Regions from separate parts of the Vibrio gigantis genome, predicted to be linked through region 1. Evidence: riboswitches for the same ligand, from Rfam matches in the RefSeq annotation. Region 1 holds a riboswitch; the other holds the start of a gene.

What was found. A riboswitch is a leader RNA that binds a small molecule or an ion and turns the genes downstream of it on or off. The one in region 1 is predicted to bind lysine.
Region 2: linked by a shared signal. The riboswitch ahead of lysC (lysine-sensitive aspartokinase 3) and the one ahead of OCV56_RS05475 (Na+/H+ antiporter NhaC family protein) in region 1 are both predicted to bind lysine.

The regions. Positions count from the first base shown of each region.
Region 1 is NZ_AP025492.1:1,201,010-1,208,440, reverse strand. Features, by position in the region: gene hisC (histidinol-phosphate transaminase) at 1-174, opposite strand, end outside; gene hisD (histidinol dehydrogenase) at 184-1,485, opposite strand; gene hisG (ATP phosphoribosyltransferase) at 1,485-2,381, opposite strand; His leader region at 2,435-2,571, opposite strand; gene OCV56_RS05475 (Na+/H+ antiporter NhaC family protein) at 2,762-4,354, opposite strand; lysine riboswitch at 4,467-4,644, opposite strand; gene OCV56_RS05470 (H-NS family histone-like protein) at 5,009-5,419, shown strand; gene OCV56_RS05465 (inosine/guanosine kinase) at 5,608-6,912, opposite strand; gene OCV56_RS05460 (hypothetical protein) at 7,015-7,284, opposite strand.
Region 2 is NZ_AP025492.1:341,190-348,620, reverse strand. Features, by position in the region: gene uvrA (excinuclease ABC subunit UvrA) at 1-2,548, shown strand, start outside; gene OCV56_RS01630 (PglL family O-oligosaccharyltransferase) at 2,645-4,408, shown strand; gene OCV56_RS01625 (pyridoxal-phosphate-dependent aminotransferase family protein) at 4,509-5,648, opposite strand; lysine riboswitch at 5,825-6,002, shown strand; gene lysC (lysine-sensitive aspartokinase 3) at 6,111-7,431, shown strand, end outside.

The sequences.
Region 1 (7,431 bases):
CAACTCTTTAGGCTGACATTCACTGTAACGGTTAAGACGAGACAGGTTTAGGTTGTACTCGTTATCAAACGGAGATTCGTTGGCGTTTAGCCATACATCACCCGTACCGCCAATGCGTCTTGCAGACAAGTAAGGTGTAAGAGCCTGAACTTGTTTTCTTGCTAACTTTTCCATGCCCTACCCTTATTTCGCTTTATTTAACTTTTCAACTCGAATAGTCACAGCGCGTTTGTGTGCATCCAACCCTTCAGCTTCCGCCATCGTTACTACAGTTGGCGCTAGGCCTTTCAAACCATCGGCTGTTAGCTCTTGTACCGTCATACGCTTAGAGAAATCAGCCAAACCTAGGCTTGAATATGTCTTCGTATAACCGTAGGTCGGTAATACGTGGTTTGTACCAGACGCATAATCACCTGCAGATTCTGGAGACCAGTCACCAAGGAAGATTGAGCCTGCATTATCGAGCAGTGGAAGCAATTCACGTGGGTTCTTGGTTTGAACGATCAAGTGTTCAGGACCGTAGAAGTTCGAAATCGCAATCGCTTGAGTGATCGACTCCGCAATGATAATTAGGCTTGAAGCCAATGCTTGCTGAGCGATCGTGGCGCGAGACAGCTCTTTCAACTGCTTTTGTACCGCTTCGGTTACTTGGTCTGCCACAATTGGAGATGGTGTTACCAATACCACTTGTGAATCAGGACCGTGCTCCGCTTGGCTCAACAAGTCTGCCGCTATGAAGTCTGCATCAGCCGTTTCATCGGCAATGACTAAAACTTCAGACGGGCCAGCAGGCATATCAATCGCCGCACCGCGGAAGTCATTGCTCACTTGGCGCTTCGCTTCCGTTACGTAGGCATTACCTGGGCCGAAAATCTTATCGACTTTAGCCACACTCTCGGTACCGTAAGCCATTGCTGCAACCGCTTGACCACCACCAACGTTGTAAACCTCGTCGATCTTGCAAAGCTTAGCGACATACAAGATTTCATCAGCGATTGGCGGAGGTGAACAAAGCACCACCTTACGACAACCTGCGATTTGTGCAGGTACACCTAACATAAGAACCGTTGACGGAAGTGGCGCACTGCCACCAGGAATATAAAGGCCAACAGTATTAATCGCGCGAGTCACTTGCTCACACACAACGCCCGGTTGTGTCTCAACTTTGATAGGTTGAGGCTTTTGAGCTTCGTGGAACTTAGCAATGTTGCTATAAGCTTGCTCAAGCGCTTGCTTCATTTCTGGTGTTAGACGAGCGCACGCCTCTTCGATTTCATTTGAACTGACTCGAATGGATTCAGGAGTTACACCATCAAACTTTTCAGTCAGCTCTTTAAGCGCGGCATCGCCTTCATTTCGTACTTTTGCAATAACATCAGAAACAGTCGCTGTGATGTTTGCACCTTCAGTAATAGCTGGACGCTCTAATACCGAGTCTTGCTGTGATTCACTTAAAGATTGCCAAACAACGGTTCTCATCGCCACTACCCCATCATTTTTTCGATTGGTAATACTAGAATCGAGCTCGCACCCAACTCTTTAAGCTGTTCCATTGTTTCCCAGAACAAGTTCTCTGTACTTACTAGGTGCACGGCAACTTTGTCTTTGTCTGTCGATAGTGGAAGAACCGTTGGGTCTTCAGCACCAGGCAGTAGTGCTTTGATTTGCTCTAGTTGAGAGGTTGGCGCGTGAAGCATGATGTACTTCGACTCTTTCGCTTGTTGAACACCCTGCATACGAGTCAGTAGTTTTTCAATCAATGCAGTTTTGTCAGCGTCGAACTCACCAACACGTTGAATCAGTGTTGCTTTAGATTGGAAGATAGCTTCTGCTTCTTTTAGGCCGTTCGCTTCTAGCGTCGCACCTGTAGAAACTAAATCGGCGATAGCGTCTGCTAGGCCTGCGCGAGGCGCTACTTCAACCGAGCCTGTTAGCATACAAGTGCTGAATTCAACACCCTGCTCGTCCATGTAGGCTTTAAGTAGTTGTGGGTAGGTTGTCGCAATACGTTTGCCCGCTAAGTCTTGTGGGCCGTTGTATTCTTCGTCTTTGTTGATAGCGATAGAAAGGCGGCAACCACCGAAGTCTAAACGACGTAGTGTGCGGAACTCTGAAGGCTCTTTAAGAGCAACACGGTCTAAACGAACTTCTTCTAGTTCATTTTCACCGATAAAACCAAGGTCAACCACACCATCCATGATAAGACCTGGGATGTCGTCATCACGAACTAATAACAAGTCGATTGGCATATTTAGTGAATGAACCACTAGGCGCTCACCCATGATGTTAAATTTAACACCACATTTTTTAAGTAGGTCTTGGCACTCTTTACTTAAGCGACCTTTCTTTTGAATTGCGATTCTTAGGCGTTGTGTCTGCATTGCTGTATCCCTGTGCAAATATTTGAATTTATTGATTATTTAAAAACGCTAAAACTAAAAAACCCTCGGAAGACTCTGTCATCCCGAGGGTTTAAATCTAAATTCTTTTGACTTAACCTCCGGGAGTAATCTTGCTCCCGGGTATACGTAAATCTCCCCGAAAGACTAGATAGGGTGATGATGGTGATGAATGTTCATTACTAATTTACGCATACTTATCAGCTCTTAGGTTGTTTGCTGTCTTGTCTCCACACTAACTAAGGTAAGATCCTTTTTCAACCATTTATTCGAACTTTTTTCACGAAACTTAAAATTAAATTAACAGGCACAAAAAAGGGAGGCCGACGCCTCCCTGATAGTTTACTGATTAACTTTCATTTTTAGCTTTTGCATGTCGCCATTTTGCAGCGAGAGAAGTAAGCCAATGCAAAACATACAGCAACAAACGTTAGAGACGCTGCGCCAAATGCGATGCCAATTGAAGATGTCATACCTAGAGTGATGAAACCAATGCAAGATACGAACGCTACAGACAACGCGTATGGAAGCTGTGTTGATACGTGGTCGATGTGGTTACAACGAGCACCTGTAGAAGACAGAATCGTTGTATCTGAGATTGGAGAACAGTGGTCACCAAATACAGCACCCGCTAGAACCGCACTTAGCATCGGAAGAATCAGCGCGATGTCAGATGCAGCAGCCATATCACCCGCGATAGGTAGCATGATACCGAACGTACCCCAAGATGTACCTGTCGAGAAAGCCATAATACCGGCTAGAAGGAACAGGATAACTGGTAACCAGTGGTAATCAATGCTGCCCGTTACTAGAGACGATAGGTAAGAACCTGTTTTCATGTCGCCGATTACAGAACCGATAGTCCAAGCGAATACAAGAATCAATATAGCGCCAAACATAGAGCTTGCGCCGATCCACATTGTTCTTGCGATGTCTGCCATAGATAGCTTCTGTTTAAATACAGTCGCTAGCGCCACTAGTAGACCGATGATGCCACCGTAAACAAGAGACTTGCCAACATCGGTATTTTCGAATGCACCAAGTAGGTTAAACGCTTGACCATCAGCAGCTAGCGCTTGACCGCCGGTGTAAAGCATTGCTGCAACCGTCGCAACAATTAACGAAACGATCGGCATAATTAGGTCAGAAACAGAACCATTCTCGCTCTCTTCGATGTCTAGCTCTTCGTTTAGATCGTGAGCTTGCTTTTGATCGTTGTCACCTTCAAAGCCACGACCTTGAGATGCTTCGATCTCATGCTCACGCATCTTACCAACATCTAGACCGAACCATGCCACTGCGAACACCATTAGTAGTGCAAACACAGCGTAGAAGTTCATTGGGATAAGACGAACGTAAGCACCCAGTGCTGAATATTCAGTTACACCGTGTGTTACTAAGATGCCACCAATAATAGTAATGATGTATGCACCCCAGCTAGAAGCTGGCATGATCACACACATTGGAGCAGCGGTAGAATCGAGAATATAAGCAAGCTTAGCGCGAGATACGTAGAAACGGTCTGTTACAGGGCGAGAGATAGCACCTACCGCTAAGCTGTTGAAGTAATCATCCACGAAGATGAATACACCTAAGAAAGCAGCAAGTAGTTTTGAACCACGTTTGCTCTTAACGCGAGACTGAGCCCACTCAGCGAATGCACGAGTACCGCCAGACAGTGTTAATAGTGCAGTTGTCATTCCAAGAATAATTAGGAATGCAATGATGCTCATGTTCCAAGTGTTAATGCCACCATCTTCGATGAAAACACCAGATGCTTTAGTAAACACGTAGCTCGCTGCGTTACCTACTGAGTAGTCAGCAAGTAAAATCGCACCCATGATGATACCGACACCCAAAGAAACCAATACACGGCGGGTAACAATAGCAAGGCTCAAAGCCACAAGGGGCGGAAGCAAAGATAAAGGTGATGTTGCAAAATCTATTAAATTCATGATCTTCAAAAACCAGTTTTTTATTTGGCTAGAGATCTACTGCAGACAAACTTGATACGGCTGACCAAGCTCATGTTGAACTAAGCGAAAGGGAAGTGAACACTTCACCCAACCCTACAGTAGCGCTCCATAGTTTAAAATTAAGACTATGGCAGTGTTGTACCTATTGAGCACAACCCCAGCAAATTGCTTAGATATACAATTTACTTCGGCAATTACACCTTTCATTCCCGTTCATTGGCATCACCCCAACGGAAGTTACTTTTTATAATTGCACCTCTACGTGCGATAACACTATTAACCGTGCAAACCAGAGTTTAACAACAGATTAACCAAAGCTTCGCATCAGGTAGCCGCAATTGTACTCATCAAGAGCAACAATGCAACATATCATTCCGAGAAAAATAGCTTTTTGTTAATGAACTAATCAATAAGAGAATAGTCTACATAAGTTCACTACTCCACCAGTCACATATCAATTTTTAAGATAATCTTAATAATTATTATAAATTCAATAGAAATACAGCTCTGGATTTTCAACTATTCATCTCACTTTTATATTTAAAGATGTAATAGAAGAAATACTATTTGTTTTATTCCTAGGCTCTGTTTATTATTAGGAAGATTATTTAGTTTACCTTGATGGAAAATATCATGTCTGAATTAACAAAAACTCTATTAAATATCCGCAGCCTTCGTGCGTTCTCACGTGAATTAACTCTTGAGCAACTTGAAGAAGCACTAGACAAGCTGACTATTGTTGTACAAGAGCGTCAAGAGTCTGAAGCTGAAGAACGTGCTGCTAAAGCCGAGCAAGAAGCTAAACTTTCTGCTATTGCTGAACAAATTGCAAAAGACGGAATTGATGTTGCCGATCTTATTGCTGCACTTTCTGGTGAAGCAAAATCTAAAACAACAAAAGCGAAACGCGCTCCTCGCCCAGCGAAATACAAATATGTAGACGCAAACGGTGACGAGAAGACTTGGACAGGTCAAGGTCGTACACCTTCAGCTATCCAAGAACAGCTAGATGCTGGTAAATCTCTAGAAGAGTTTGCTATCTAAACATTTAGCTTACTTAGTGAGTAATCAATTACACGCTAAGCAATAGAATTAATATTTAAGTCGACCAAAGTATTATTTACGAATTAAATATATTCAGAAACAAAAAAGGCTCCTTTCGGAGCCTTTTTTATATTTGTACTATCAGTATTAGAAACCAACTGATAGTTGCACTGATTAAAGAAAGTACCTTATCTTTCCCAGTACGCTTCTTCTAAACTATCTTCTCTTTCTGGAAGACCACGTGATAAACGTGGGGAGTGCTGAACTAACACTTCGTAACTTGCACGGTTTGAATATTTACAAACTTGTGAGAAAGAGGAGTACGTCAAAAATGAATGTTGGTGCTTACTTGAGTTTGGCACATTTTCTTTGTGGTACTTATTAGCAGCCATATCATGCAATAAAGCCGATAAAGCAGCATCACCCGCACCATTGGTGTTTTTGATCTTTTCTGGACCACCCATGTAAGGCGCAATGTGTGAATACACCTTAGTTGGGTTTTCACATAAATCTTTATGCGCAGGGCGGCTAAATTCAAAACGGTTGAACTCAGCAATTGAACCTGGAAGTAAAGGCAGTGACGTTTCACGCTTAGCTGCATCTTCCGTATAGCCAGCCATAAATAGACCAACAGGTCCCGCAGTGCATAGAACAAGATCTACCCACTCTAACGCTTTATCTGATGCAGCCAGTGGATCGCTTTCACCCGTTAATGCTTCAGCTTCGTCTTCATTCATTGCAACAACCGTTACGTGTTGCTCAAGGAAATCTTTCCAGAATTCTGGATCATCTTGAATAACGAACTTAGTACCCAATGTAAGAACTACTGGCACATCGTATTTCTTCGCGTACTCGATCGCTTTCATTGTTGCTTCAGGCATAGGGTCACCTGGTTTACAACGAACTAAATAAGCCGTTAAAACTAAAGCAGAAGCACTTTTGAAGATTTTTTCAGGAATGCTTTCTGGTTTTAATTGGTTCATTTGTCCTTCGCTAATTGCGAAAGTACGTTCACCGTCTTCTGTAATTAATGCAAAACAGCGACCGATTGCACCATCTACCCCTTGTAAATGGTTCAGATCCATTCTGCTTGATGTATTACATAAATAGCGGTAACCGTAGCTACCAATCTTAATATCTTGGCTCATGACACCCAGTAGAGTAGAACGGTCATCCGCTAGCACTGAATAGTTGTGTAATGTGTTACCAATTGTGCCACCAGCGTATTCATTAGTAATCAGGCACTGTTCTTTTAATTCTTGATATAAAGATTCAGCGGCTGCGTCACCAATAACCAGTGAATGTCCCTTGCTCAAACCATACTTCTCAATAAGTTCAGAACTCACCTTTGCTTCAATATCCACCAATGTTTGGTCAATACCGATAATATGAGTGCGTGACATTCTTTTACTGCTTTGAGCTTGGCTCACTAGAGGATCACGAGCGTGAACCGGAAAGTAGTGCTTTGATTTACGTTGTCCAGGGAATTTCATAGGGCTAGTCTAAGTCAAGGGGAAATAGGTGGCGGATTCTACCGCGCTATATTTAACGCGGCAATCTTTCAAACTATAGCAAACGTTTGCTGAAGGTTTTTTTTATTCGCCTTCCATAAAGCTTAAATCAGGCAGCATGCCCAAATGCTCTGCGTAACGTTTCTGATTAAACTCCGCGCCGTTTTTCATAACGTCAAATACTTCAATTGCCAATGCACATGCCATAGCCGCAATTGCCTCTTCACGAGGAGTACCAGTCATCATTAAACGCATCAACGTCTCTTTCACTTTCACTGGCTCGCCATCTTCAAGCTGGTTCTCGATAATCTCAATCAGCTCTTCTTCTTGCATAAATTCATTTTGTTCAGACATTTTTTTATCTCAGGTCTTGGATTTCGAGCGACTATGCCACATATACTTCTGACATCCTAGCGACTCACCTCGCTCTCATGCGATTCTCTAACAAAGTCAGCGCACTATTTGTGCAAATGAAACTGTGATTCCGGTCTCGGATCTGTC
Region 2 (7,431 bases), 860 kb from region 1:
TTCAACCGTCGGTACAATTACTGAAGTCTATGATTATCTTAGATTATTGTACGCGCGAGTTGGCGAACCTCGCTGTCCAGATCACAACACTCCCCTAGCTGCGCAAACCATCAGCCAAATGGTCGATAAGGTATTAGAACTACCTGAAGGTTCAAGGATGATGTTAATGGCACCGATCGTCAAAGAGCGCAAAGGTGAACATGTTAAAACACTGGAAAACTTAGCTGCGCAAGGCTTTATCCGTGCGCGCATTGATGGCGAAACCTGTGATCTATCCGATCCACCAGCACTTGAACTTCATAAGAAGCACACCATTGAAGTTGTGGTAGACAGATTCAAGGTTCGTCCTGATCTTCAACAGCGCTTAGCTGAGTCATTCGAGACCACATTAGAACTCTCTGGTGGTATTGCCATTGTCGGTTGGATGGATGAAACAGATCAAGAAGAAATCGTATTCTCTGCTAACTTCGCTTGTCCAAAATGTGGTTACAGCATGCAGGAACTTGAGCCTCGCCTGTTCTCATTTAATAACCCAGCCGGTGCTTGTGGTACGTGTGATGGTCTTGGTGTTCAACAGTATTTTGATCCAAGCCGGGTAATTTTAGATGAGAGCCTAAGCATTGCAGAAGGTGCGATCAAAGGTTGGGATCAAAAGAACTATTACTATTTCCAGATGCTAACATCACTGTCAGAGCATTATGGTTTTGATCTGTTTGCGCCATTTAACTCTCTACCAAAGAAGACTCAAGAGATCATTCTCAAAGGCTCCGGTCGCACTGAAGTTGAATTCAAATACATCAATGATCGTGGTGATATCCGCGTAAAACGTCATCCGTTTGAAGGCATTTTAAATACGCTCGAGCGCCGTTATCGTGATACTGAATCAAGCGCGGTTCGAGAAGATCTTGCTAAGTACATCTCAACGAAGTCATGCTCAAGCTGTGACGGTACTCGTCTGAGACTAGAAGCTCGTAATGTCTTCATTGGTGATACAACACTGCCAGAAATCGTTGAACTCAGCATTGCTGACGCTCTACAATTTTTCCAAGAATTGAAGCTAGACGGTCAGCGTGGACAAATCGCAGACAAAGTGATGAAAGAGATCAATGATCGCCTGCATTTCTTAGTCAACGTTGGTTTAAATTACCTGAACCTATCACGCAGTGCTGAAACTCTGTCTGGTGGTGAAGCGCAACGTATTCGTCTAGCAAGTCAAATTGGAGCAGGACTAGTTGGCGTTATGTATGTACTCGATGAGCCATCAATTGGCCTCCACCAGCGTGATAATGAACGTCTACTGCAAACCTTGATTCACCTCAGAGACTTAGGTAATACCGTGCTTGTTGTGGAACATGACGAAGATGCAATTCGTTGCGCTGACCATGTTATTGATATCGGTCCAGGAGCAGGGGTTCATGGTGGTCACGTGGTTGCAGAAGGTACCATGCAAGACATCATCGAAAACCCGAACTCATTGACGGGCCAATACCTGAGCGGTGCTAAAGAAATTGCAGTGCCAGAAAAGAGAACACCGATCGATAAGAAAAAGGTTGTCGAGATCATTGGCGCGTCAGGTAACAATTTAAAAAATGTCACTGCCACTATTCCAGTTGGTTTATTTAGTTGTATTACAGGGGTTTCAGGCTCGGGTAAATCAACGCTGATCAACGACACCTTCTTTAAAGTCGCCCACACTCAATTAAACGGTGCAACGACTGCGGTTCCTGCACAACACAAAAAGATAAAAGGCTTAGAGCATTTCGACAAAGTAATCGATATTGATCAAAGTCCTATCGGTCGTACACCAAGATCAAACCCTGCGACCTACACCGGGATCTTCACTCCTATCCGTGAATTGTTCGCAGGCACTCAGGAATCACGTTCCCGCGGTTACAAGCCAGGACGATTTAGTTTTAACGTTCGAGGTGGCCGTTGTGAGGCTTGTCAGGGTGATGGTGTAATCAAAGTGGAGATGCACTTCTTGCCCGATGTATATGTGCCTTGTGATGTGTGTAAAGGTAAGCGCTATAACCGTGAAACACTAGAAGTTCGTTATAAAGGCAAAACCATTGACGAAGTTCTAGAAATGACCGTAGAAGATGCGCGTGCGTTCTTTAATCCAGTTCCAGTGATTGCACGTAAACTGCAAACACTCATGGACGTAGGCCTCTCTTACATTCGATTAGGGCAAGCAGCGACAACCTTATCTGGTGGTGAAGCACAGCGTGTTAAATTAGCGCGTGAGCTATCCAAGCGAGATACAGGAAAAACCTTATACATTCTTGATGAACCAACAACAGGTCTTCATTTCCACGATATCCAGCAGCTATTGACGGTATTACATAGACTACGCGATCACGGTAATACGGTTGTGGTGATTGAGCATAACTTAGATGTCGTTAAAACAGCAGACTGGATCCTAGATCTTGGCCCTGAAGGTGGTCAAGGTGGCGGTGAGATTGTTGCAGAAGGTACACCTGAAGATGTGGCGTTAGTCGAAGGTTCACACACAGCTCGCTTCCTTAAGCCTATGTTAAATTTGAAGTAGGTGTAAAATAGCGCCCTGCGAGCACACAGAAAAATGTTAAAGTAACGGAGCTTGTTTCAGAGGGAACAAGCTCCGTTTTTATAAGGTTAGGGATTTATGGCAACAATACACACTAGCGGTACCCAGCTAGAAAATCAGGTCACTCAGCTGCCACTCAATAAAGCATTTCTGGCTTCTTTAGCTGTTGTATTCTTGTTAGCCATGCATTTTTTTATGCCGAACCCTGGCGGCTCAGGCCTTGCGTTATCATTTAACCCAACAACTTGGCTAGCATTAAGCTTCACCTTAGCAATTGGTTTTTATCAACTAGCGACAAATCGGGTACTTAAATATTCCAAGCTAACCGTAGGTTTACTGATCAGCTGCGTGATACTGACACTGCCGATTCTATACAGCAATGCCGCACCTCAAGGAGCATCAGGGCGCTTACTCGGGTTATGGGCAGGCTTCGCACTGTTCGTCGTGCTGCAGCAATTTAAGTTCAGCAATAAGCACAAGCAACGCATGTTGTGGTTCATTGTGCTTGCTGTGGTTATACAAGCACTCTTTGGCTATATGCAATATTTCTTATTGGAGCCTGGCAACCTATTTGGTTACAACACTTCTGCGAACCGACCATATGGGATATTCCAACAGCCTAATGTAATGGCAAGCTTCCTTGCTACTGGTTTTGTGCTATCTGCTTATCTTTTAGCGAGACAGCCCGCTAAATATAATCACAAGATTAGCGAGTCATTCTTACTGTATTTAACTCCAACCTTAACTGTACCCTTACTAATTATTATTGCGTCACGTACGGGATGGTTGGCAGCTGTCATTGGGTTTGTATGTATTCTGCCTTACCTATACAAATTCTCGACCAAGAAACGCTTCTACGGTTGGTGCGCATCAGTGCTTGTCGGTGTCATCGTCGCTTTTTCGGTGATCAGCCTCAGTTCGACTGACAGCCTCGCAAGCAAAAGGGCTAACTTAGAAAGCCCAAGAGCTTATACGTTTCCACAAGCTCTAGATATGATGATCGAAAAGCCATTTACAGGTTATGGTTACGGAAAATTTGAGTCTGAGTACACGCTATATACAGCTCGCCAACATCAACTCAACTCGAACTATCATCCAGGTCTTCCTTCAATGGATCACCCGCACAATGAATTCCTGTTTTGGGGAGTAGAAGGGGGAATTGTACCAATCATCGGGATCTTGATAGCTGCAATATTGGTTATGTCACGCATAGCAAGTTCTGCAAAAGGAACGCGACTAGCTCTGCTCGCTTTATTCATCCCAATCCTTTTACACTCCCAGCTTGAGTATCCTTTTTATCACTCTGCAATTCACTGGATAACGTTCATTATATTGATTTACTGGGTCGATCAACGCTCTTCCCGACATTATCAACAGCCGTTCAGTATCATAAGTAAAACCTTGTTTCGAGTATCGAGCTTAGTAATACCTATCTTGGTGAGTTTTTATATGTTGAGCGCTCTGCATACCAACTATGTACTGACTAAGTTTGAACTGTCTAAGCCAAAGAACCCAGATATTCTCAAACAAGTGACTAACCCAGTCGTTTGGAAAGATCGCTACGATTGGGACATATACAGCACCTACCTTAACATTGGTCTATATAAAGCCGATCCTAGCCTTATACAGCCTTACATTGATTGGTCGTTGGAGATCATAAAGAGCAAGCCAAGACCTGCTTTCTACAGTAACTTGATTTTGGCGTATCAAGGGCTCGGAGAAGAAAGTAAGGCGGAACAGATCCGTAGCGAAGCAAAGTTTTTATTCCCAAACAGAGACTTTTCACAGGTTCAATACAAGAAAATATCTCAAGCTGAAAACAACGTCTCGTCGGCAGAGTAACTAAGAGTTTACGAGATATTAATTCGTCGTATTACCTTTAAAGCAAACAAAAAAAGCGCACGTTCTCTCGTGCGCTTTTTTTAATTTCAGTTAATTACAACTATTTCAAAACATCTTTTAGCGCTTTTAGACACAGCGCGACATTCTCTTTACGAGCACCGTAACCCATTAGGCCGATACGCCACGCCTTACCAGCCAAAGAGCCAAGCCCAGCACCGATTTCAAGGTTATATTCTTCTAGAAGCTGCGATCTGATCTTAGCCTCATCAATTCCTTCAGGGAAATAAAGTGCGTTAAGTTGTGGTAAGCGGCTATCTTCATCAACCACAAACTTCAGTCCTAAAGCTTCGACTCCCTCTTTCAACTCTTGATGCATTGCGTGATGGCGAGACCAGGCATTATCTAGGCCTTCATTTTTCAGTAGCACAAGAGACTCATGTAGCGCATAAAGACTGTTTACAGGTGCAGTATGGTGATAGCTACGCTTACCTTCGCCACTCCAATAACCTAATACCAAGCTCTGATCTAAGAACCAACTTTGTACTGGTGATTGACGCGCCTTCATTTTCTCGACAGCACGCTGAGAGAAAGTCACTGGAGACAAACCCGGCACACAAGATAGACATTTCTGGCTTCCCGAATAAACCGCATCAAGCTGCCACTCATCAACCAGCAATGGCACACCACCTAATGATGTCACCGCATCGACAATCGTTAAGGCATCAAACTGACGAGCAATAGCCGAGATAGCTTGAGCATCCGATAGCGCTCCAGTTGATGTCTCGGCATGCACAAACGCGACAGCAACAGCATCGGGGTTTTCTGCCAATGCTTTTTCTACTTTGTCGACAGAAACAGGCTTGCCCCACTCGTCGTCAACAAGGATGGCTTCGCCACCACAGCGCACCACATTTTCTCGCATACGCTCACCGAAGACACCGTTACGACAAACGATTACCTTTTCACCAGGCTCAATCAAGTTAACAAAACAGGTTTCCATACCCGCGCTGCCCGGTGCAGAAACGGCAATCGTAAATTCGTTTTCAGTCTGAAAAGCGTACTTAAGAAGCTGTTTAAGCTCATCCATCATCGCAATAAACAACGGATCTAGGTGACCTATCGTAGGACGGCTCAAAGCCTGTAGCACTTGAGGTGAAATATCAGAAGGACCTGGTCCCATTAACGTTCGGTGTGGTGGATAAAAGCTATCGATAGCAGTAGTGAGTGTTAAATTAGACATGTACATCCCTTACGTTAATGTTGTGAACAATCCACCCTAAAGCAAATTGATTACCTCAGCAATTAGCCATAAGTATTGAGGTCAAACCACTGTCACATAATTGTTAAAATTATTTTTCAATAATCTCAAGTTACCAATTGACATTGTTACCGCAAACACGTTCAATGAAATGGCTATCTAGCAGAAGAGGAGCACTGCCCAGGCAGATGTTTTGTGGAACCGCATTTCCAATACAAAACATTTATGGGGAGCAGTGCCGAGATAATAAAAGGATGCAGGACCTTTATTATCGGTTGAGCGGGCTGAATCCCGTCAACTGTCGCCATTTCTATATGGTGAAGAGCTTCTGAGGTTACTATTCTAATAATTCCTCTCTTTTTGCTCTAAAACTCTCTTCGAAAAACATCGGACGTTGGATTACCCAACCGTAATTTTATTTTAGGAAGTCGTGGGAGATATATCGTGAGTGCATCTAATGTAGCTGGTTCTTTTAATGTCGCTAAGTTTGGTGGAACAAGTGTTGCCAACTTTGAAGCAATGAGCCGTTGTGCTGCCATTATTGAAAACAACTCAAATACGAAACTGGTCGTGAGTAGTGCATGCTCTGGCGTCACTAACTTGCTAGTTGAACTGGCGAATGGTGTTCAAGACAAAGCTCGTCGTCAGGAACTAATGGCGCAATTAACGGACATTCATAATGCAATTCTTGACCAACTCGCAGACCCAATCAGCATCGAGAAAGAAGTTCACTGTATTCTTGATGACATTGCAAGCGCTGCAGAGGCCGCATCATTCCAAACCAGTACCAAACTGACTGATCACCTCGTCGCATGTGGCGAGTTGATGTCGACACACATCTTGGCTCAAATCATTCGTGAACGAGGCACCCCTGCTGTTCGTTTCGATATCAGAGATGTAATGCGTACTAATGATGATTTTGGTAAAGCCGAACCTCAACTAGAAGATATTGCCGCTCTAGCACAAGAGAAACTTATTCCACTTTGCCGACAACAAGTAGTCGTTACCCAAGGCTTTATCGGTGCTGATAGCGAAGGCAACACCACGACTTTAGGCCGAGGTGGCAGTGATTATTCAGCAGCACTGATTGCCGAATCGGTACAGGCGATTGGTTTAGAGATCTGGACGGATGTTCCAGGTATCTACACTACTGACCCTCGTATTGCACCTAAAGCTTCCCCTATCCCTGAGATCAGCTTCAGTGAAGCATCGGAAATGGCAAATTTTGGTGCGAAGATCTTGCACCCATCAACTCTAGTACCTGCACTGCGCCACCAAATCCCGGTATTTGTCGGCTCCTCTAAAGCACCAGAATTAGGTGGCACTTGGATTCGCCAACAGGTAGAAAGCTCTCCACTGTTCAGAGCGCTTGCCCTACGATGTAACCAAACCATGGTTACACTCCGTAGCGCTAACATGTTCCATGCGTATGGTTTTTTGGCAAAAGTGTTCGAGATCCTTGCTAAACATAAGATCTCGGTCGATCTTATCACCACCTCAGAGATCAGTGTTTCACTTACTCTGGATCAAACGGACACATCAGGTGGTGCTCCTGAGCTACCTGAAGCCGCTCGTCTTGAGCTTGAAGAGCTGTGTTCTGTCGATATTGAGCACGATCTATGCCTTGTTGCCCTTATTGGTAACAACATGAGTGAAAGTAAAGGCTATGCGAAGCAGGTGTTCGGCACTCTTGAAGACTTCAACCTGCGCATGATTTGTTACGGGGCAAGTCCACACAACCTATGCTTCTTGTTGGATGAGTCTG